One region of the Halobacillus salinarum genome, then DNA from elsewhere that is predicted to be linked to it. Evidence: riboswitches for the same ligand, from Rfam matches in the RefSeq annotation. Region 1 holds a riboswitch; each other region holds the start of a gene.
What was found. A riboswitch is a leader RNA that binds a small molecule or an ion and turns the genes downstream of it on or off. The one in region 1 is predicted to bind S-adenosylmethionine.

Region 1 (5,029 bases):
GGCGTTCCGCCACTTGACCGCCGCCTACTACTACCACTCGCTGATTTGATAAATCAACCATTAAAGGCAAAATTCCCATAATATGCGCTCCCGTATTTAGATATTTTGCACCTGCTTATGTTTACCCTAATTATCAGGATTACAACCAATCTTTCAAAGATTTCCTTTTGTATCTAATGCCTCTTGAACACGATCCACGGCAGCTTCCTGGATGAAAGGGTGGTGCCCTAAATACTCGCAGAACACATATCGCTCACCAAGCTCGTCTACTTTTTTCCTCATGGATTGAATCAGCACTCCTGTAAACCACAAATAAGGAACGATAAAAACCTGCTGTGAATCCACCTTTTCCAGTTGAGCAAGGGCTTGTTCAAAAGAAGGCTTGAGAGCTGCTAAAAAACAAATGTCGAGGTGGGAAATATTCGTTTTTGCTTTCAACCGTTCCCCGATTTCTTCCATGTCTCTTCTCGTTTTAGGATTTCGGCTTCCCCGGCCTACTAATAGAATCCGGGCATTTTCATGAATCGGCTCCTTTGCTTCCTTCATCCTTTCAGCAAGGATATCTACTAAACGATCCTGAACTCCCAGCGGTTTTCCATACGTAAATGTGAGGTTCGGGTACTCTGCTTTTATTTCGTTCAGTTCAGCAGGTATATCCTTGTAATAGTGACCGGCATCGAGCAAAAGCAGAGGAACAACTGCAATATTCGTTGCCCCTTCAGCTGCAAGCTTTTCTACAGCTGTATGAATATTCGGCTCTGCTATTTCCAAAAAACAACCCTCTTGAAGCGGTGCATCTACTTGATGCTTGAGCAAATCAATAAACTTCAATGCTTCCTGCTTAGCGGCTTCCACCCTGCTGCCATGACTAACATATAATACACCTTGCAATGGGTAAGTCACTCCTTATCCTACAAATGCCTGGGTTTTAGAATCCTCTTCCAAATGAAGCTGTTCAAACCATTGCAGCTTCTCTCTTAGTGTAACAACCTCACCAACAATAATCATGGAAGGATTAGTGATATGATCCATTTTTTCCGAAATATCAGCCAGGGTGCCGACCACCGTTTGCTGACGGTTCGTCGTTCCCCAATGAACGAGAGCGATCGGTGTTGTGGCCGGACGTCCAAATTGAATCAATTTATTACAAATCTCAGGAAGCTTCTTTACCCCCATATAAATACACAGCGTATCAATACTCTTGGCCAGGTGATGCCAGTACTGATCTTCCTCCGCTCCTAACTTCGTTACTCCTGAAACGAACGCCACAGATGAACTGAAGTCTCTATGAGTAAGAGGAATTCCGGCATAGGCAGGTGCGGCAGATCCAGAGGAGATCCCAGGCACGATTTCAAAAGGAATTTTCCGCTTGGCTAACTCCTCCGCTTCTTCTCCTCCACGTCCAAAGATGAATGGGTCTCCCCCCTTCAGCCTGGTCACGGTTTTCCCTTGAGTCGCGTAATTACATAACAGCTTATTAATATCTTCTTGACTGAAAGAGTGGTTATCGGGGCTTTTTCCACAGTACACAAGCTCTGCTTCCGGTTTTGCATAAGTTAAAAGCTCTTCATTGATAAGTCGGTCATATAATACGACGTCTGCTTTCTGAATGGCCTTTAAACCTTTGACAGTGATTAGTTCCGGATCACCAGGACCTGCTCCAACTAAAAATACTTTTCTCATGATTCCACTCCATCCTTAAAATGATTTTGAAAATCGCTGTTTATTACTACTCTATGAAATGAACGGACCGAAAACTTCTAAAGATCACTCTCTTCCATGGAGACCGCATTCGGTTTTGTCAAAGCCGCTCCATCGGCCTTCCCTGGAATCCTCCAGACTCCCCGTTGGGAAAGTACATGGCTGGCAGCCGATACTCGGATAGCCTTGATCATGCAATTCGTTGTAAGGCAACCCGTTTAGTCGGATATAAGACCATACATCATCCCAAGTCCAGTGAATAAGCGGGCACACCTTTAAGGATTTAAAACGATCATCTTTGTTAATAAAATCCGTTTTACTACGGATCGGCGACTGTTCTCGTCGAAGGCCGGAAATCCAGGCAGGAACTCCTGTCAGTACTTCTTCCAACGGCTTCACTTTTCTTAAATAACAGCACTGGTTTGGGTTTCGCTCCCATAAGGCGGGACCATATTTCTCTGATTGTTCATCGATGGTTAATGACGGTTTTTTCATTTCTATTTGAAGCTTAGGATATTTTTCCTTGACTTTGTCAATTAATTCATAGGTTTCTTTAAAATGTACACCTGTATCAAGAAATACAACCCTTGCATTTTCTTTGACTTTTGAGATTAAATCAACTAAAACAATTCCTTCTGCCCCAAAGCTGCAGGCATACACAATCGAATCTCCAAATGAATCATACGCCCACTTTAACACCTCGGCTGCCCCTTTTGTTTCATCTACAGGCTGTAACTGTTTAAAAGGATCGCCGGGGAAATGATCATAGCTGATACTATTTGTCACGTTTCTACCCCTCCAAGCTCAGATGAGCTGTGAATTAATTCTCAATAAAAAGTCCTCTTCTTATCATATTAAGAAGAGGACTTTATCGTTCGTCACTAAGTGGGCGCTCTTCTTATCTTCCAGACAATCATTTGTCCGTAGGAGTTAGCACAGTGTTTGATCATAAACCTGTTGCCGAGGCTTCCAAGGGCCTATCCCTCCACCTCTCTGGATAAGAAATCATTGTAGTTCGATGATTTAGTTAATGATGGTTATCATATGATGAATTGAACAAAATGTCAACAGCTTGTACAGAGAATGCTGTTTTTCCTGTTTTTATCCATTTACCGAATCAGGCTTCCATCCATCGTTCGTATAATTTATCGATGTCTTGAGCGAGTGCTCTTTTTTCTTTTTCAAGCTTTTCAATGTCGGAGCTTGAAGTCTTTCTTTCCATTTCTTCCTCAATAAGCGCCAATTGCTGCTCCTTTTCTTCGATCTGGACTTCGAGACTTTCCGGCCGGCTGGAGGGAGATTCCGGCTTAATCGCCGCCTTCACAGCTTCTTTCTTTACTGTCACAGACTTTTGTTCTTCTAAAAGCGCGTTCCAATGATGATTCGTTTCTTCATAGCTTCCAAAATACCTGTGGAGCTGTCCGTTTACTAAATAAGCCGTTTCGTTAAAGCATTGATTCAAGAAATAACGGTCGTGGGAAACGCATATGACCGTACCTTCAAAACCTTGAACGGCGTCTTCGAGGACTTCCTGGGAATCAATATCCAAATGATTCGTCGGTTCATCAAGCACGAGAACATTAATCCCTTGATGCATAAATATAGCTAACTTTAACCGCATCCGTTCTCCACCGCTAAGCTGCCCGATTTTTTTAAAAACATCATATCCATAAAACATAAAGCCAGCTAATATATGCCGCGCCTGTCCTTCAGTTACTCGAATAAAGCTTCTGAAATAATCAATCATCCGCACGTGTTCATCATTGTCTTGAAGCGGATTTTGAGCTAGATAGCCAAACTTTGCAGATGGGCCTGTGCGAATGGTTCCTTGATCTGGTTTCTCAACTTTTAATAACAACTTTAATAAGGTGGATTTTCCGCACCCGTTTTCTCCAACAATCGCAAGCCGGTCCCTATATCGAATGTGTAAATCAAGATCAGCCAAAATATTTCTTGAAGCATAGCTTTTGTGAAGCTTTTCAGCGACTATAATGTCTTTGCCCATTCGATCTTTGGTATGGAAAGTTAAATTCATTTTTTTTGGGTCGATGAGCGGTTTGTCGATTTTTTCCATTCGTTCAAGGGCACGCTCCATGCTTTTGGCTTTCTTAAACAATTTTTCATTTGGAGGATTTGCTTCATTTGCCCATTGCCTTAAACGTTTAATGGCTTCTTTCATTTTTTTTATCTTTTTCTGCTGCTCCTGGTATTGATGAAACTCTGCCAGCAGCTTTTCTTCTTTCTGCTTTTCATAAGAAGAATAATTCCCTTTGTAACGGTCAATTTCTCCTGATTCAATCTCCATAATGCCATCCACTGTATGATCAAGGAAAGACCGGTCATGCGAAATCATACAGACGGTCCCATGATACTGTTGAATATAGCCTTCCAGCCACTCAATGGCTTGTAAATCCAAATGGTTGGTCGGCTCGTCAAGTAAAAGCAAACCTGGTTTTTCCAAAAGAATTTTGGCTAAGCCGAGTTTTGTCTTTTCTCCCCCGCTCAAATGTCTGCACGATTGGTTCAGCAGAGACTGGATATTTAATCCTTGAGCTACCTGGCTGATCATGGATTCCATTTCATACCCTCCAGCCCTGGTAAAGCGATCCTGCAATTCCCCATATTGTTTTAAGGCTTTCTCCATCTGTTCCGGGTCAAGCATCGCTGTCTCTAATTTCTTCATTTCTTCCATCATTTGTTGAAGAGCATGAAAAGCGGACTTCAAATAGTCATAGCCCGTATCATTCCGTTCTTCTGGAATCTGATGCAGGTAGCCGATCGATAGCCCTTTTTGTATGAACAAGTCACCGCCATCTAAGGACTCCTCCTTAGTCAGCAGACGAAACAGTGTTGACTTACCGCTGCCATTTCTTCCTACCAGCGCGGCTTTCTGCCCTGCTTGCAGTTCAAAGTTCAGTGCTTGAAATAATTCATTTCCCCCAACAATTTTATAAGCATTTTTTAAAGTAATTAACATTTTCATTCCTCCTAAAGACAAAAAAAGCCAGAGGTCCCGTTACCTCTGACTTTAGTCCAAACAAATATAAATTCAGGTATGAGACGTTTCCTTTTCATTATTCAACTGTAAAAGTGGACATACGTGTCCCTTGTACAGTTGCTTCATGAAAAATCGCACGGATGAAATGCAAAAGCTTCTGATCAATCGCGTGCTTCGGAAACATCTTCATACCCCCTTTTGTCTTTAGAATTACTCTCATTATAACGTAAAGATAAATGCTTATCTAGGCTTTTTTTGGTCCGCATACGTACCGAGTTTCTTCAGAAGATTAATGGCCTGCTTCTTCTCTTCTTCAGACAGCCCTGCAGT
Region 2 (5,029 bases), 560 kb from region 1:
CTTTGTTTTCTTATAAAACAATACTCGTTATTCCATTTGCAGTAGGTGTGTACACGCTGTTTACTAAACATAATCCAGTTATTAAAGCTGGGAAATGGTTTTTAAGAAAACCCGCTCACCACTACGTTCCAGAGGACAAAGACCAACAGTTGTTTAACCAATGGATTGCAACGATCAGTCTCGGATTAGCTCTGATTTGCTTTTACGCAGGCCAGCCTTTACTAGGGTATGCCTTTGCATTGATGGTCACTGGGGCTGCGGGAGCTGCCCTTTTAGGCTTCTGTATAGGTTGTACAATACGTTATCGATTTATGATGTGGAAGTACAAACGATCGCGTACTTCTTCTGAGTAAACACGCCTGCACAAAAACAAGTGATACAGACGGAAACCCGAACCATTTACGTATTGGTTCGGGTTTCCTTATTTCAGCTATACATGTGTACGTACCACTTCGTCTACATTCTCCGCTTTCAACCAGGGTCTTCGACTCGTGCTCTTACTGAATTTGTTTGTATTGACTACACTTTCAATCGTCCTTTGATTTATACGATTTTCATAGTTGTCTTTTAATAGTCCTAGTTCTGTCCATAGTCCTTTGTTATTACAAGATTCATATAAAAAAAGCTGGAGAAAATGATTTCTCCAGCTTTCCTTCTTTATTTTGATTCTTCTTTTTCTTTATCCGCTTTTTCTTTCTGCTCGCTGTCCATAAATCGTAGTAGATCGCCGTAAACAACTTTATCGGAATAGTCGAGTTCTTTATCCGCTTTTTCTTTTAGAGGTGCGCAGGTTTCTGCCTCAATTTCTTTCTCTGTTGATTTGTCATAACATTTGTTGCCTTCAGCAGCATACACATACTTATCGGTAACAACACTGCCATCACGAAGAATAGTAAAGTCTTCCCGGTTTTTAGAGAACAAGTCTGTGCCAAACTGGACATCATTCTTCTCATCAATTCCAAGCAAGTGAAGGATGGTGGGTTTCAAATCAATTTCTCCACCAACAGTATGCATATCTTTCCCTTTCATACCAGGGATGTGAATGATCAATGGTACTTTTTGAAGCTGGACATGCTCGAATGGACGAATATCTTTACCAAGGATCTCACTCATGGCACGGTTATGGTTTTCAGATATACCATAGTGATCCCCATAAAGAACGAAGATCGTATCTTTGTACTGTCCATTTTCTTTCATAAGCTTGAAGAACTTTTTAATGGATTCATCTTCATATCGAACCGTTTGGAAATAACGGTCTACAGAACCATCTCCGGTGTTCGCAGGTTCTATCATTTCCATGTTCTTATTATTGGTAATATAAGGATAGTGGTTCGTCATCGTAATAAACTTGGCATAATAAGGCTGTTTTTCCTTATTTAACATAGGCATGGACTGTTCGAAGAATGGAATATCCTTCAGTCCATAGTTTACAGAGTTCTCGTCTGTAACGTGGTATTCCTCTTTAGAATAAAACTTGTCATAGCCAAGGGTTTGATACATGACATCCCTGTTCCAGAAACTGTCATGGTTTCCGTGGAAGACAATTGGATTGTATCCATTATCCTTTAATATCTCAGGTGTTGCATTATATTCATTGCTGGCATTTGTTGTATATACGGCGCCACGCGGCAAGCCATACAGAGAGTTGTCAATTAAGAACTCTGCATCTGAAGTTTTACCTTGTCCGGTATTATGATAGAAGTTATCAAAGTAAAAGCTGTCATCGGCAAGATCGTTAAGGAACGGCGTAATCTCCTGCCCGTGCAGTTTACGGTCCATGACAAAGTTTTGGGTGGACTCCAATGAAACAAGTACGACATTCTTTCCTTTTGCTTTCCCGAAGTATTTACCGTGCACACCCATTTTCCCTTGCTGGGAGTTCACGTAGTTCAAGATTTCGGTCAATTCGTTACTATCTGCGAATACACGGCGTGATGAAGTTTTAGCCGTCATGACACTATCATAGACGTGATAATTATAGATTCCTAGAAGTTTTACTAGTTTTGCTCTGTCAAACGTACGAACGAGCAGTTGTGGACGTTCTACCTCAGCAAGGCTTAAATTCACTGCTGCAAACCCAAGAACAGCTGCATAAACCATTGCAATTGTACGTTTGCGGAATTCCATCGCTGGACGTGTTTTTTTACGCATTACCCATACGAGAAGGATAACAACGTCAATCCAATAAAGGATGTCCATTGGATGGGTAAGGGCTTTAGTGCTTCCGCCAAGATCTCCGAAGTTTTTATACTGCATGAGAACGGGTAATGTAATAAAATCATTGAAAAATCTATAATACACTACATTGGCATACAACACGAAAGACATAAGGAAATAAATCGTCATAAACGCTTTATTTCGTTTTTTCGGTGAAAAGAAAAATGATAGTCCTAAAAAGAAAAGAATAGAACTAATCGGAGTGATGACTAATATGAACTGTTGAATACCATTTTCAATATCTAGAGTAAACGCTGTTTGTAAGGCATAGTAGGTTTTTGCCCATAGGAACACTATGGCTGCTGCAAAGAAAACCCACCCTTTGTTTAAAAGTTGTTTTTTGTCCTGATTCATGATGAACCTCCTAAATTATTCTTTCATGAATTGTATAATAATATAAATTAACAAAAATTTTACATTAAGTAAACAAGTAAGAAGAACTAAATTATGAAAGATTTGTTACAATGTACTCTTATGAAACTTAACCCATTTTACACACGTATAAACCTAAAAGTCAAAACAAATTTAGAAAGGGGTAGATGATATGACAACATTTTCCATTAATGATTTTGTATCCCAAACGAAGCAGGATGATGCAGAGAATGAATTTTTTGAGCTGGAAACCCCTAGAATACTAGAAGTAAATTTAACCGATCGTGTATGGGCGAAAGCAGGTTCCATGATTTCTTATATTGGTCAAATCAAATTTGAACGTGAAGGAATCCTCGAGCACGGAGTTGGGCGGATGTTTAAAAAAGCCTTTTCCGGCGAAGGAACTTCATTAATGAAAGCAGAAGGTAGCGGACGTCTTTACTTAGCCGATCAGGGTAAGAAAATTACTATTTTTGATTTGAACAATGAATCGATCACTGTAAATGGAAATGACCTGCTGGCATTTGAGCCTGGTATTGAATGGGACATTAAGTTAATGAAGAAAGTCGCCGGGATGTTATCTGGTGGTCTCTTTAATATTACGCTGCAAGGTACCGGGCTGGTGGCTGTCACTTCTCATTATGAACCGTTGTCTTTACTTGTTAGTCCTGGAGAACCAATCATTACGGATCCTCATGCCACAGTTGCCTGGTCCGGCCATCTGCAGCCGGAATTTCGCACGGATATCAATTTGAAGACTTTTTTTGGCAGAGGTAGTGGAGAATCGATACAAATGGAATTTTCCGGCGAAGGATTTGTCATTGTCCAGCCTTTTGAAGAAGTGTATTCGGAAGGACGAAATTCATGACTTAATGAACCGATGTTACAGGTGGTGCAACCGCCGTCATTTTATTTCCTCGACAAACATACATTAATTAATAAAAAAATTTCGTGCTTCTTCCTTTACTTCAGAACGAAATCATTGTAAGATGAGAACTATCAAAATAATAACGGAAACTTCTTATCCAGAGAGGCGGAGGGACTGGCCCTTTGATGCCCGGCAACCATCGATTCAATCACTGATTGAAGAGAACGGTGCCAATTCCTGTAGGATGTGTAAGCATCCTAAGAGATGAGAGGATCGTACGGATATTACGACCCCTTTTCTTATTTGGATAAGAAAAGGGGTCTTTTTGGTAGTTTAAACCGTCCAGCTCTCGAATGAAGAAGTTGCGTTAACGAAAGGAAAGATGAGGATGGCGACAGCGATTTTTGGTGCAGGATGCTTTTGGGGAGTAGAAGCCTTCTTTGAAAGGTTTGAAGGGGTAACAGCCACTGAAGTGGGGTACACAGGCGGAACTGTACAAAATCCAACATATGAACAAGTGAAGACTGGAGAGACAGGGCATGCAGAAGCTGTGAAAATTACTTACGACCCTTCTATCATTACTTTTAATGAACTGGTAAACATATTCTTTGAAGCCCACGACCCAACCTCCAAGGATCAGCAAGGTGCAGATATCGGGCATCAGTACCGTTCAGTTATTTTTTATAACGATGCAAGTCAAAAATATATTGGAGAAGAAAAGATTAAAGAATGGGGTCAAAAAGGAATTTTCAAACGTCCAATTGTGACAAGATTGCAGCAAGCAGACACTTTTTATAGAGCTGAGGAATACCACCAAAAATATTTTCAAAAAAATGGATCAGTAGCTTGCGGGATTGGCTGATCAAGCAAAGAGCCTTCGAACGGCTCTTTTTTTATTGAGCAATTTAAGCAGGTTACGTGAAAAGAATTTTGTCCTATAATTAGCTATGGACAGTTCGTAACTTTTAAGGAGAGATACATATGCGGCTATATGTGGCGCTTGGAGCTTTAAGTTTAATATGGGGATTATCGTTTGTTTTTATCAAGTGGCTGGTCGAACCAGCAGGGCTGTGGGGTACTGTTTTTATTAGGTGTACTGCTGGAGCTGTGGTAGTACTTCCGCTTCTATGGAAAAACAGGCGGGAATTCATTCGACGGGTACCGTATCAAGATTTGTTGGTAGTAGGAGTGTTTAATGCAGGACTCCCTTGGGGACTAATTGCCCTTAGCGAGACACAAATCAATAGTACTACTGCCGCTGTACTTAACGCTTTAACTCCTATTTGCACAGCTTTTATCGGCTTTTTGTTTTTCTCAATCAAGCTGAAGCCCCAGCAGTGGGGAGGGGTGGTTCTTGGGTTTCTAGGAATTCTCGTCCTTATGAATTTTGAGGCAGGGGAATTATTGAAAGAAAACTTTATTGGGATGGGAACGATGATCCTTGCTGCGATTTGTTATGGATTCTCTTCCCAGTACACAAAGAAGAACTTACAAGAAACTGGAGTTTTGTTGATTGCTGCATGCACATTAACTGTCGGAGCCATAGTCGGTCTCATAGGCATGGGAGTAACT
Region 3 (5,029 bases), 1.6 Mb from region 1:
TTAAAGGACAAGGAACATCAGCTGATCCGAACGATTAGAGGTTCAGGATACAGGCTGGATCTGCCATGATAAAAAGATGGCTGGCTGCTGTCCGCCGCATGGCAGCACCAGGTTCACTCAGGTCTAAGCTTTTAACACGGATGCTGTTTATCCTTTCCTTTATCCTATTGATGATTGGCATCGTTCAATATTTAGTTATGAAGAATTTTTTATATCAAAATGAAGCAGAAACAGTAAGGGCTCAACTAATGTCCATGCCCGTGGAAATGATATTGAACGAGGCACCACTCCCCGATCCGCCTGAAGACGGGCGGTCGAGATTTCTAATGATTGAGGATTTTTCTTTGGCCCTTATTAATAAAGAAGGAACATACAGCAATCTATTGCAGGATAGTAAGCTTGCTGCTCCGGAACTCTCTGATGAAGCGATTCAGCAAATACAAGCAAACCTTCAGAAGCATCAGCCCATCGAACACGAGGTGGTACAGGATTCTGGAGGCAGGGAACAATTGATCGTTTTCAGACCAGTCATGCATAATCGTAATGGAGAAACTGGAGGCGTCATTCAAATGGGCGTGAGTACCTCTCGTTTGCAAAAGGTATTATGGCGCCAGCTGCTCACCTTTATTGTCCTCTCGATTTTAGCGTTTGCCGCAGGAATCGTCATTTACTTTTCTGTATTGAAGAGGACTCTTACGCCTTTGTCCGCCATGGTAGATGGCGTAAAAAAAATTAGTGCAGCAAACTTAAAGGACAGACTCCCTGAACAGCAAGGGCAGGAAGAAATTGACCGGCTGGCTGACTCTTTTAACGAAATGCTGGAGCGGCTGGAGGTTTCTTTTGAGCATGAAAAAGAAGCAAAAGAGCAAATGCGGCGCTTTATCGCAGACGCTTCTCATGAGCTTCGTACGCCGCTCACTTCTATTCACGGGTATTTAGAAGTACTTCTGAGAGGGGCGGCTGAAAATAAAGATCAGCTATACACAGGCCTCAATAGTATGCACGGTGAATCGCGGCGGATTATTAAGCTTGTCGAAGAATTATTACTGCTTGCAAAGCTTGATCGGAGGCCAGAACTTGATCTCGTTCCATCTTCCCTTACAAGGCTTGTCCTTGATATGGAAAATCAGCTGCATTTATTAGCAGGAGATCGACATGTTGACTTCCAAGTCAAAGAGGACGTCTATGTAAACATGGATGCAGATAAAATGAAACAAGTTTTGCTGAATCTTTTCCATAATGCTGTTCAGCATACGGACGATGCCCAAGGGAAGATTACCGTTTCTCTATCGCCTGTCCGCGGTCGTGCTGAATTAAAAGTGCAGGATAATGGACCTGGAATCAGCGAAAACAACCTTGACCATATTTTTGACCGGTTTTTCCGTGTGGAAGAATCCCGAACGAGAAAATATGGCGGGGCAGGGCTGGGGCTTTCCATTACGAAATCCATTGTTGAGGCCCATGGAGGAAGTGTACGTGTGACAAGTGCGATTGATCAAGGATCTACTTTTTCCGTCAGCCTGCCTTTAAAGGCAAACCTCAATTGACAAGGAAAGGATTAAATGCTAGTATTCCTTTAATCCATTAAAATCATCTCTTATTAAGAGCGGCGGAGGGACTGGCCCTGTGAAGCCCGGCAACCTGCCAGCGTTAAGCTGGACTGGTGCTAAATCCTGCAGAGTGTTTTTCACTCTGAAAAATGAGAGGCGCGCGGAAGCATAAACCTCTCTATCACAGCTGATAGGGAGGTTTTTTATTAGCAGCGCGTAAATAGGAATAACCAAAGGTGCTGTTGATCTTGCTGTAAACAGCTTAAAAGGGAAGCCGGTGCAAATCCGGCACGGTCCCGCCACTGTATATGGGAGCTGCCTGCAACACGTCACTGTCGATCTCGATGGGAAGGCGCAGGAAGTGATGATCATAAGTCAGGAGACCTGCCTGTTGGTGTTGGTCACTAAACCTACGAGGATAGGGAGGTGTTGTGAAAACAGGACAGGTCTGTGCATGATCAGGCCTTTTTCATAACAATCTCTCTTTGCGAAGAGAGATTTTTTTATGCTTAAGATTTTTTTATCATTTATTCACTTGCTTGAAACAGAATGGAGGCATATGGAATGAAACAATGGAGGAGTTCATCTCTTGGTTATCCACGTATTGGTGAAAGACGTGAATGGAAAAAAGCGTTAGAGGCATTTTGGGAAGGTTCACTTTCAGAAAATGAGCTTTTGACAGAAATGAAAGAACAGCGATTTTCTCACATTAACAAGCAGAAGGAAAAAGGCATTGATCTCATTCCCGTTGGAGATTTCAGCTTGTATGATCACGTTCTTGATACGGCGTTCATGTTCGGGCTGATTCCAGACCGATTCAAAAGCGAAACGGGAACGGACGACTTGGCGACGTATTTTGCCATGGCCCGTGGCAGCAAAGAAGCGGTAGCGTGTGAAATGACGAAATGGTTCAATACCAATTACCATTATATTGTTCCTGAAATAGACCATTTTGCTCCACGAGTCGCTCATAACCAGCTGCTTGATTACTTTTTAGAAGCAAAAAATGAGCTTCATGTAAAAACAAAGCCGGTCATCCTAGGTCCTTTAACTTTAGTTAAGCTCGCTAAAGGCTATCAAGAAAACGATTTCGCAAGCTGTGTGCGTCAATTGATTCCTCACTATATGCAAGTCTTTAAAGATTTGGAAGAAGCAGGGGCTGAATGGATTCAGGTGGATGAACCTGTAGTAAGCACGTCCATTTCTGACGAGGAAGTCGAGCTTTTGAAAGAAGTGTATCACGAAATAACAAGTGGGCTTTCCAATGTCAAACTTCTGCTGCAATCCTATTTTGAAGCGGTTGACCGCTACGAAGAAATCATCAATCTCCCGGTCGATGGCATTGGTTTCGACTTTGTGCACGATGAAGGCGCGAACTTTGCCCAATTGAAAAAATTTGGATTTCCTAAAGAGAAAGTGTTAGCGGCAGGCATGATCGATGGACGCAACGTGTGGAAGGCTGATTTAAACGATCGATTCGAATACTTAGAGAAGCTTGCTGAATGTGTTGATTCAGACCAGCTGATTATTCAGCCTTCCTGCAGCTTGCTCCATACCCCAGTTACTATTGAAACGGAAGATTCCCTGCCGCCGTTATTAAAGGGAGCTCTTGCCTTTGCCGATGAAAAGCTTGAGGAAGTAACCATACTTACCAAGGGACTGAATGAAGGAAAAGCAAGCATCGAACCGGTGATAGACGATCAATGGCGGCAATTGGACGCCTTAAAGCAGTCAGAAGAACGGAACCGCGGAGACGTCAAACAGGAAGTGTCCGATTGGAATACGAGAACTCCTGGACGCAAGCTTCCATACAGCCGTCGTAAGAAGGTGCACGAGGAATTTTTTCGACTTCCTTTACTGCCTGCAACAACAATTGGAAGTCTTCCCCAAACGAAAGAAATTCGTCAGGCCCGTTCTAAATGGAGAAAAGGAGATTGGGGTAACGAAGAATACAAAGAGTTTATCGAGAGAAACATTTCCGAATGGGTCTCCTGTCAGGAAACCATCGGTTTGGATGTACTCGTTCATGGAGAATTTGAACGGAATGATATGGTTGAATTTTTCGGAGAAAAGCTCGGTGGATTTGCGTTTACCCGTTTTGGCTGGGTACAGTCTTACGGTTCAAGATGTGTAAAGCCTCCAGTTGTCTATGGAGATGTCTATTGGAAAGAACCGATGACGGTTGAAGAGATTGCGTTTGCTCAATCCTTGACGGATAAACCGCTTAAGGGCATGCTTACTGGTCCTGTTACGATTACTAACTGGTCATTCGTCCGGAATGATGTGAGTAAATTTGATGTGAATAGACAGATCGCTTTAGCTTTGCAGAAAGAAATCCATGCCTTGGAAGAGCGGGATATTCATATGATTCAAGTCGATGAGCCTGCTTTACGGGAAGGTCTGCCTTTAAAAGTGGAAAAGCAGGCAAAATATTTAGCTGAAGCAGTGTACGCTTTTAAACTTACGACAACCTTAGCTAAAGATGAGACTCAAATCCATACCCATATGTGCTATTCGAACTTTAATGACATCATGGATACGATTGATCAACTGGATGCTGATGTGATTTCTATTGAAGCGGCTAGAAGTCACGGTGGTTTAGTAGCTGCTTTTGAGAACGACCATTACGACAAGGGAATTGGACTTGGCGTGTATGATATTCACAGTCCTAGAATACCACCTGTGGAAGAAATGGAAAAGAGTATCACCCGCGCTCTACAAGTGCTTGATCCCGAGCAGTTTTGGGTGAACCCGGATTGTGGGCTTAAAACAAGAAACATTAAGGAAACGGTAGAGTCTCTCAAAAATATGACCGAAGCTGCCCGTCTAAAAAGAGAAGAGATCAAGCTGACGAATTCGACGAAAGCCAGGTAGGCCTAAAGTATCGGAAACGCTTACAATGAGATGACAAAAACGGCAGGTTTATTACAGGAAATCAGTCCCTGTCCCTGTTTCCTGTTAAATTGGAGTATAAACCAGTTCAGCGGGAATATAATAACCGTAATCCAATTTAACCCTAGGAGGGGATCTCGATGATGTGGCTGTTGTTATTAATTCCAGCAGCAATCATTACAGTAGCGATCTACTTTGAAAAAAGAGGCAAGCGTGAAGCTCAGGAAGCGAATCTGTCAATGAAAGACAGGACTATGCTTGAACAGGATTATATTGAACATGGGGCTGGCAATGAAGCCTCCAAGCCCGAAAACCTTTAATAAAAAAATCATCCGTTTAGATATGAAAATAAACCAGTAGAGCTTAGTCTCTACTGGTTTATTCTGTGCCGTGTGGAAGTCCGGACAGCGAGCTCCGGGTCTAGTAAATAGGTTTGCTGGACATCAGTTTGGTCAATCATACGGAGCAAAATCGCGGCGATTTCTTCAGCGACTTTTTCAATTGGCACCCCGACACTGGTTACAGGCGGATCAAATTCCAGCATTTGTGGGACATGATCATAACTGGCTATAGAAATATCCTGGGGA
Region 4 (5,029 bases), 1.7 Mb from region 1:
ACATTAATAAACTCCTGAGCGGGAACTTTCCAAGGTCCAAACTCCCTGACCAAGTCAATTAAGTCGCGTCCATGAATATATTCTTTGACTCGTTCACGATCAGCTGCAAGTTCTTGTAATTCATCACTGCCCGTCAGTCCGCCTATTTTTTCAAGCAAAGGCTTCGTCAGGCTGGTGATTTCATACATGGTGGTCAGGACGTCTTTTAAAGGACGCTGCTCCCCTTGTTTGTTGATGGAAATCTTTTCGTCTCCATTCCAAGCCATTTCCTTAATCAGTTCATCTACAAGTACAGGATCGTTTTCTGGGAAAATTCCAATGCTGTCTCCTGGTTCAAAGACAAGGTTGGATCCCTCTAAGTCGAGCTCCAAATGACGGGTTTCTTTGTTGGAGCCCCTTCCATTTAGATTGAGATTTTCAAGAATTTCTGCTCTGAATGGATTGGTTCTTGAATAGACCTCTTGCTCAGCAGCCACCGGGTTGTCGGGTTGTGCTGCCTGGGCCGGCGCTGCTTCGTCTGACTGCCCTTCATTCAGCTCATTAAGCACCCCTTCAAACCATTCGTTTGCCGGTTCTTCAAAATCCAGGTCGCAGTCCACCCGAGGATGGATTCTAGCCGCTCCAAGTTCTTCCAGTCTTTTATCGAAGTCCTTGCCAGTCTGGCAGTAAAATTCATAAGAACTGTCCCCTAAAGCAAGTACCGAAAATCTAACATCATCTAATTTTGGTGCACGCTTGCTGTGTAGAAAATCATAAAAACCAATGGCATTGTCCGGTGGGTCTCCATCTCCATGCGTGCTTGTTAAAATCAATAAATCTTCTACTTTTTTTAAGGCTTTAGGTTTGAAATCGTCCATTGATGAAACACTTACCTTGAAGTTTTTCTGTTCCAGCTTTTGGGAAAATTCTTCTGCCAAAGCCTGGCAGTTCCCTGTATGGGAACCGACAAGTATTGTGATTTCACGTGTTGGACTGCTTTTGGGAGCATCTGCAGCCTGTGCATTTTGCGGTGCCTCTTGGACCGGCGCTGCAGACTGCCCGGCTGCTAAATAGCCGCTGAGCCACGTTTTTTGTGTTTCTGTTAACGTGGGCAGGAGACGATTTAATAATTCTGTTTGCTCTTGATTAAACGGGCTGTTCTCGACCTGAAACAAATTTCTCCACCTCTCAAAAAGATTGCTATTTGAATTTATTCTATTGTTCTTTCATTTACGACAGCTGGTTTACTGGTTAGCAGCTGTATGAAGTCCGCATTCGGTTTTACTTGTGCCTTTCCATCTGCCGGAACGGTCATCTTCCCCTTCACCGACAGCAAAAGTACAAGGCATGCATCCAATGCTTGGGTACCCTTGGTCATGCAAGACATTGTAGTCCAAGTCGTTTACTCGGATATAATCCCATACGTCATCCCATGTCCAGTAAATAAGGGGGCATACTTTAATGGATTGAAAACGTTCATCCTTGTTAACAAAGTTCGTTTTGCTTCTGCTTACTGACTGCTCTCTCCTCAATCCGGAGATCCAAGCTTCTGCTCCGCTGAGAGCATCTTCAAGCGGCTTGATTTTTCTAATATAGCAGCACATATCCGGCTGTTTCTTCCAAAGCGCCGAGCCATGCTTTTCCGCCTGCTCATCTAAAGTCAACTCCGGCTGTTTCATGTGTATGTTTAATTGTGGATAGCGTGCCTTCACCTTATCAATTAAATCATACGTTTCCGGAAAGTGCACCCCGGTATCCAGGAAAACAATATCCGCGTCTTGCTTGACCTTGGAGATTAAATCGATGAGAACAATTCCTTCAGCTCCAAAGCTGCAAGCATAAACCATCGAATCTCCATAGGTGTCATAAGCCCACCGTAATACTTCTTCTGCACCTTTTGTGTGATCTGCGGGCTTCCAGTCTTCGAAAGGATCTCCAGTAAACTGCTCATACGATAACTTACTGTTAGCCATTATATCCTCCTTCCAAATCTAAAACCATTCGGATTTCATATGAAAAACCTCTCTGCTTAACACTAGGATAAGAAGAGAGGTCATTGTATACGTAATTATTGACTTCTTCTTATCTTCCAAGTGCTTCCACTTGCTGGAATTGGCACAGTATCTGCTATTAGCTGCAGACCCGTTGCCGAGGCTTCAAAAGGCCAGTCCCTCCACCTCTCATGATAAGAATATCAAGTATTTGAGATTTTAAAATAATGATTGATATAAATATTAGGCGGATTTTGATGGATTGTCAATAGACAATGTGAAAATTAACACGATTCTCTCTTTTTTAATCGTTACGGATGACCTTAGTCATCAGGGTTAATGAGGGCGAGGACCTGGTGGTCTTCCCACCGTCCATTGATTTTTACATTTTTTCTTGAAATGCCTTCTTTATGAAATCCTGCTTTTTCCAATACTCGAATCGATGCAGTATTCTGCGGAATCACTCCCGCTTCAATGCGATGTAATTCGAGCTGGTTAAACGAGTAATCTACAATAAGCTTTACAGCCTCTGTCGCATAGCCTAATCCATTGTGTTTCTTTGAAATAAAGTATCCGATAAAGGCACTTTGCAGAGAACCTCGAATAACTTGGAACAAGTTAATTGTCCCGACCAGCTTCTCATCGATGGAAGTAAATATTCCAAAATGATACTCGTTATCCCTTTTCATTTCTTCAGCAAATTGGTTAATTAATTCGCGCTGTTTCTCATATGTATAATAATCTTCGCTGCGCATCATGGAGTAGGTTTCAAAAAACTCACGGTTGTCTCTTTGCAGTTCCAGCCTGGAAGAGGCATCGTGCACCTCAAATGGACAAAGGTAAACCCTTTCACCCTTGAGAGGAAATCCTTCTTTTCTCCCCATTCATCATCCACCCCCTCTAGCTACTGCTATTTAATCATATCGTTTACTGTATGAACAGTAAAAACCGTTGCGTCATAAAAAAACTAAAGGAACTTCAAAAAAACAGGGAAGTTCCTTTAGTATCATTTTTTCTCTGCTGTTACGCTGCAATTTTTGCACATTCTTCTGCACATTTGAAGCACAACTCCGCACACTTTTGACAATGTTCATGCTCGTGCTTGTTACATTCCTCTCCACATACCTCGCACATTTGAATACATAAATGAGCGAGTTCAGAAGAAAATGGCGTGCGGCGGGAAAGCGCCTGTTCAAAATAGGAGCACATACCCGCACATTCTCGGTCCAAGCGGATACATTCCTTTAACATTGCGGCATCTTTTTCAAGTAAACATGCGCTGCAGCATTGGTTGCACGCTTCCATACATTCATGCAGAACAGTTATTATGCGATTCATTTCCTGATCCGACATCATAGACGCTCCTTTATTATCCTTTTAGGACTCTTTAACCTCAAGGCATCTTTGGTAAACGCTTATTCTTCTTCCTCCAGCCAAAGTCCTTCCACATGTTTGCGGTCAAGCTGGTTTTTGATCTTCCGGTATTCTTTGGATTTGAATACGATGTCAAAATCATAATCTTCAGGGTATAGTTCTTCAGCCCTGATATGAAGCTTCAATCGTTTATGATTATAGGTAACCTTCTCTCCTTTAATTTGAACGACATAATTCCCTTTTGCATCTGGACCTTTATAAACGATAGCCGTCTCTCCTGTAGATTGGACGATAACATTATCTCCCATTTTAAACGATGCGTCTGTAAGTCGGTTATCTTTTGGTTTTTGTTTGCGGTAGCGGTTTATTGCCGTTTGTTTACGGTATTTCTCTTGCTTTAATTCCTCACGATCTACTGGAAATTCTGTTTTCCCTTTATACGTAATTTCATAAGCTTTCTCTAAAATATCGGGATGTAATCCAAGTTTGTGGGCGATGGCAAACGCCTGACTTTTACCAGATGTATTTTGCATGAGTCTGTAAGTAGGCTTCAGCGTTTCTATATTAAATTCCATCGCTCCGTTCATGAATCCCGGCTTCTCTTCCGCATATTTTTTCATTTCGCTGTAATGCGTGGTGGCTAATATGACAGCCCCTTTTTCTGCTAATTGATCCAGAATAGCAGTGGCAAGCCCCATTCCTTCTCCTGGATCTGTGCCTGATCCGATCTCATCCAGTAATAGTAAGGTACGGTCGTTTGTTTTACGAAGAATATCAATTAAATTGACAAGCCTTGAACTGAAGGTGCTTAAGTTCTCCTCTATGCTTTGGCGGTCGCCGATGTCTACAAACATCTGTTGAAATACAGGAAGCGTCGAACCTTGATCAACAGGAATATGCAGGCCTGACTGCGACATCAAGCAGAAGAGCCCGACTGTTTTTAAAGTTACTGTCTTTCCACCTGTGTTTGGCCCCGTGATCAATAATCCTTGATCTTTTTCGTTCATGTGCAACTGCAGCGGCACGGCTTGTTCTCTTAATAACGGGTGGCGGGCATTCCAAAGTTTCAATCCGGTTCCATCACTTAGGGATGGTGGATTTGCTTTGAGAATCCGGCTGTATTTAGCCTTTGCAAAGATAATATCATAATGCAGCATCGTTTCCATCGCTACATTGAGCTCCTGCTCATAGTCAAGAAGAAAACTGGTCAGTCTATAGAGAATTTGTTCCACTTCCTGTTCTTCACTTAACCGGAGCAGCTGCAGCTCTTCCTGCAGTGCACCCAATTCTGCCGGCTCAATAAATAAAGTAGCTCCGGAAGAAGACTGGTCGATAATCGTTCCTTTAAGCTTCTTTCGATGTTCTCTTTTGATTGGTAAGGTGTAGCGTGCGTTTTTTTCAACCGGACGATTTTCCTGCATATAGCTTTGATACTTTCTTGCTGAAGCTTCCAATCGTTCTTTTTGTTTAGTTTGCTGAATATTGATTTGCTTTCTAATTTTCCCTAAAGCTTTGGTAGCATAATCATCTACTTGACCGTGACGGATTTTATCGGTTACTTCCTCATACAATGGACTCAAATCGGAGATTGAAGATGCATATAAACTGATCGTTGGAGCCAGGTCATGTTTGTCATTCATAAACCGTTTGAGTTTCGTGCAATGGTCAAGAAAAGTAAGGAGCAC

Region 2: it holds a riboswitch for S-adenosylmethionine, as region 1 does, so the genes downstream of both, msrA (peptide-methionine (S)-S-oxide reductase MsrA) here and MUN89_RS21500 (phosphoadenylyl-sulfate reductase) in region 1, are expected to answer to the same signal.
Region 3: it holds a riboswitch for S-adenosylmethionine, as region 1 does, so the genes downstream of both, metE (5-methyltetrahydropteroyltriglutamate--homocysteine S-methyltransferase) here and MUN89_RS21500 (phosphoadenylyl-sulfate reductase) in region 1, are expected to answer to the same signal.
Region 4: it holds a riboswitch for S-adenosylmethionine, as region 1 does, so the genes downstream of both, MUN89_RS12715 (phosphoadenylyl-sulfate reductase) here and MUN89_RS21500 (phosphoadenylyl-sulfate reductase) in region 1, are expected to answer to the same signal.

Annotation. Positions count from the first base shown of each region.
Region 1 covers NZ_CP095073.1:4,188,876-4,193,904, forward strand. Annotated here, with positions in the region: gene MUN89_RS21485 (NAD(P)-binding protein) at 1-79, opposite strand, end outside; gene MUN89_RS21490 (sirohydrochlorin chelatase) at 154-903, opposite strand; gene cobA (uroporphyrinogen-III C-methyltransferase) at 907-1,683, opposite strand; gene MUN89_RS21500 (phosphoadenylyl-sulfate reductase) at 1,768-2,487, opposite strand; SAM riboswitch class I at 2,597-2,705, opposite strand; gene abc-f (ribosomal protection-like ABC-F family protein) at 2,819-4,678, opposite strand; gene MUN89_RS21910 (RAxF-45 family protein) at 4,776-4,883, opposite strand; gene MUN89_RS21510 (MarR family winged helix-turn-helix transcriptional regulator) at 4,940-5,029, opposite strand, start outside.
Region 2 covers NZ_CP095073.1:3,626,644-3,631,672, reverse strand. Annotated here, with positions in the region: gene MUN89_RS18870 (DUF4395 domain-containing protein) at 1-353, shown strand, start outside; gene MUN89_RS18865 (LTA synthase family protein) at 658-2,571, opposite strand; gene MUN89_RS18860 (AIM24 family protein) at 2,762-3,457, shown strand; SAM riboswitch class I at 3,608-3,728, shown strand; gene msrA (peptide-methionine (S)-S-oxide reductase MsrA) at 3,846-4,319, shown strand; gene MUN89_RS18850 (DMT family transporter) at 4,439-5,029, shown strand, end outside.
Region 3 covers NZ_CP095073.1:1,535,142-1,540,170, forward strand. Annotated here, with positions in the region: gene MUN89_RS07810 (response regulator transcription factor) at 1-69, shown strand, start outside; gene MUN89_RS07815 (sensor histidine kinase) at 66-1,547, shown strand; SAM riboswitch class I at 1,595-1,706, shown strand; cobalamin riboswitch at 1,768-1,956, shown strand; gene metE (5-methyltetrahydropteroyltriglutamate--homocysteine S-methyltransferase) at 2,115-4,424, shown strand; gene MUN89_RS07825 (hypothetical protein) at 4,583-4,762, shown strand; gene MUN89_RS07830 (LacI family DNA-binding transcriptional regulator) at 4,813-5,029, opposite strand, start outside.
Region 4 covers NZ_CP095073.1:2,465,069-2,470,097, reverse strand. Annotated here, with positions in the region: gene MUN89_RS12720 (assimilatory sulfite reductase (NADPH) flavoprotein subunit) at 1-1,154, opposite strand, end outside; gene MUN89_RS12715 (phosphoadenylyl-sulfate reductase) at 1,224-1,952, opposite strand; SAM riboswitch class I at 2,059-2,171, opposite strand; gene MUN89_RS12710 (GNAT family N-acetyltransferase) at 2,294-2,854, opposite strand; gene MUN89_RS12705 (four-helix bundle copper-binding protein) at 2,994-3,323, opposite strand; gene MUN89_RS12700 (endonuclease MutS2) at 3,386-5,029, opposite strand, start outside.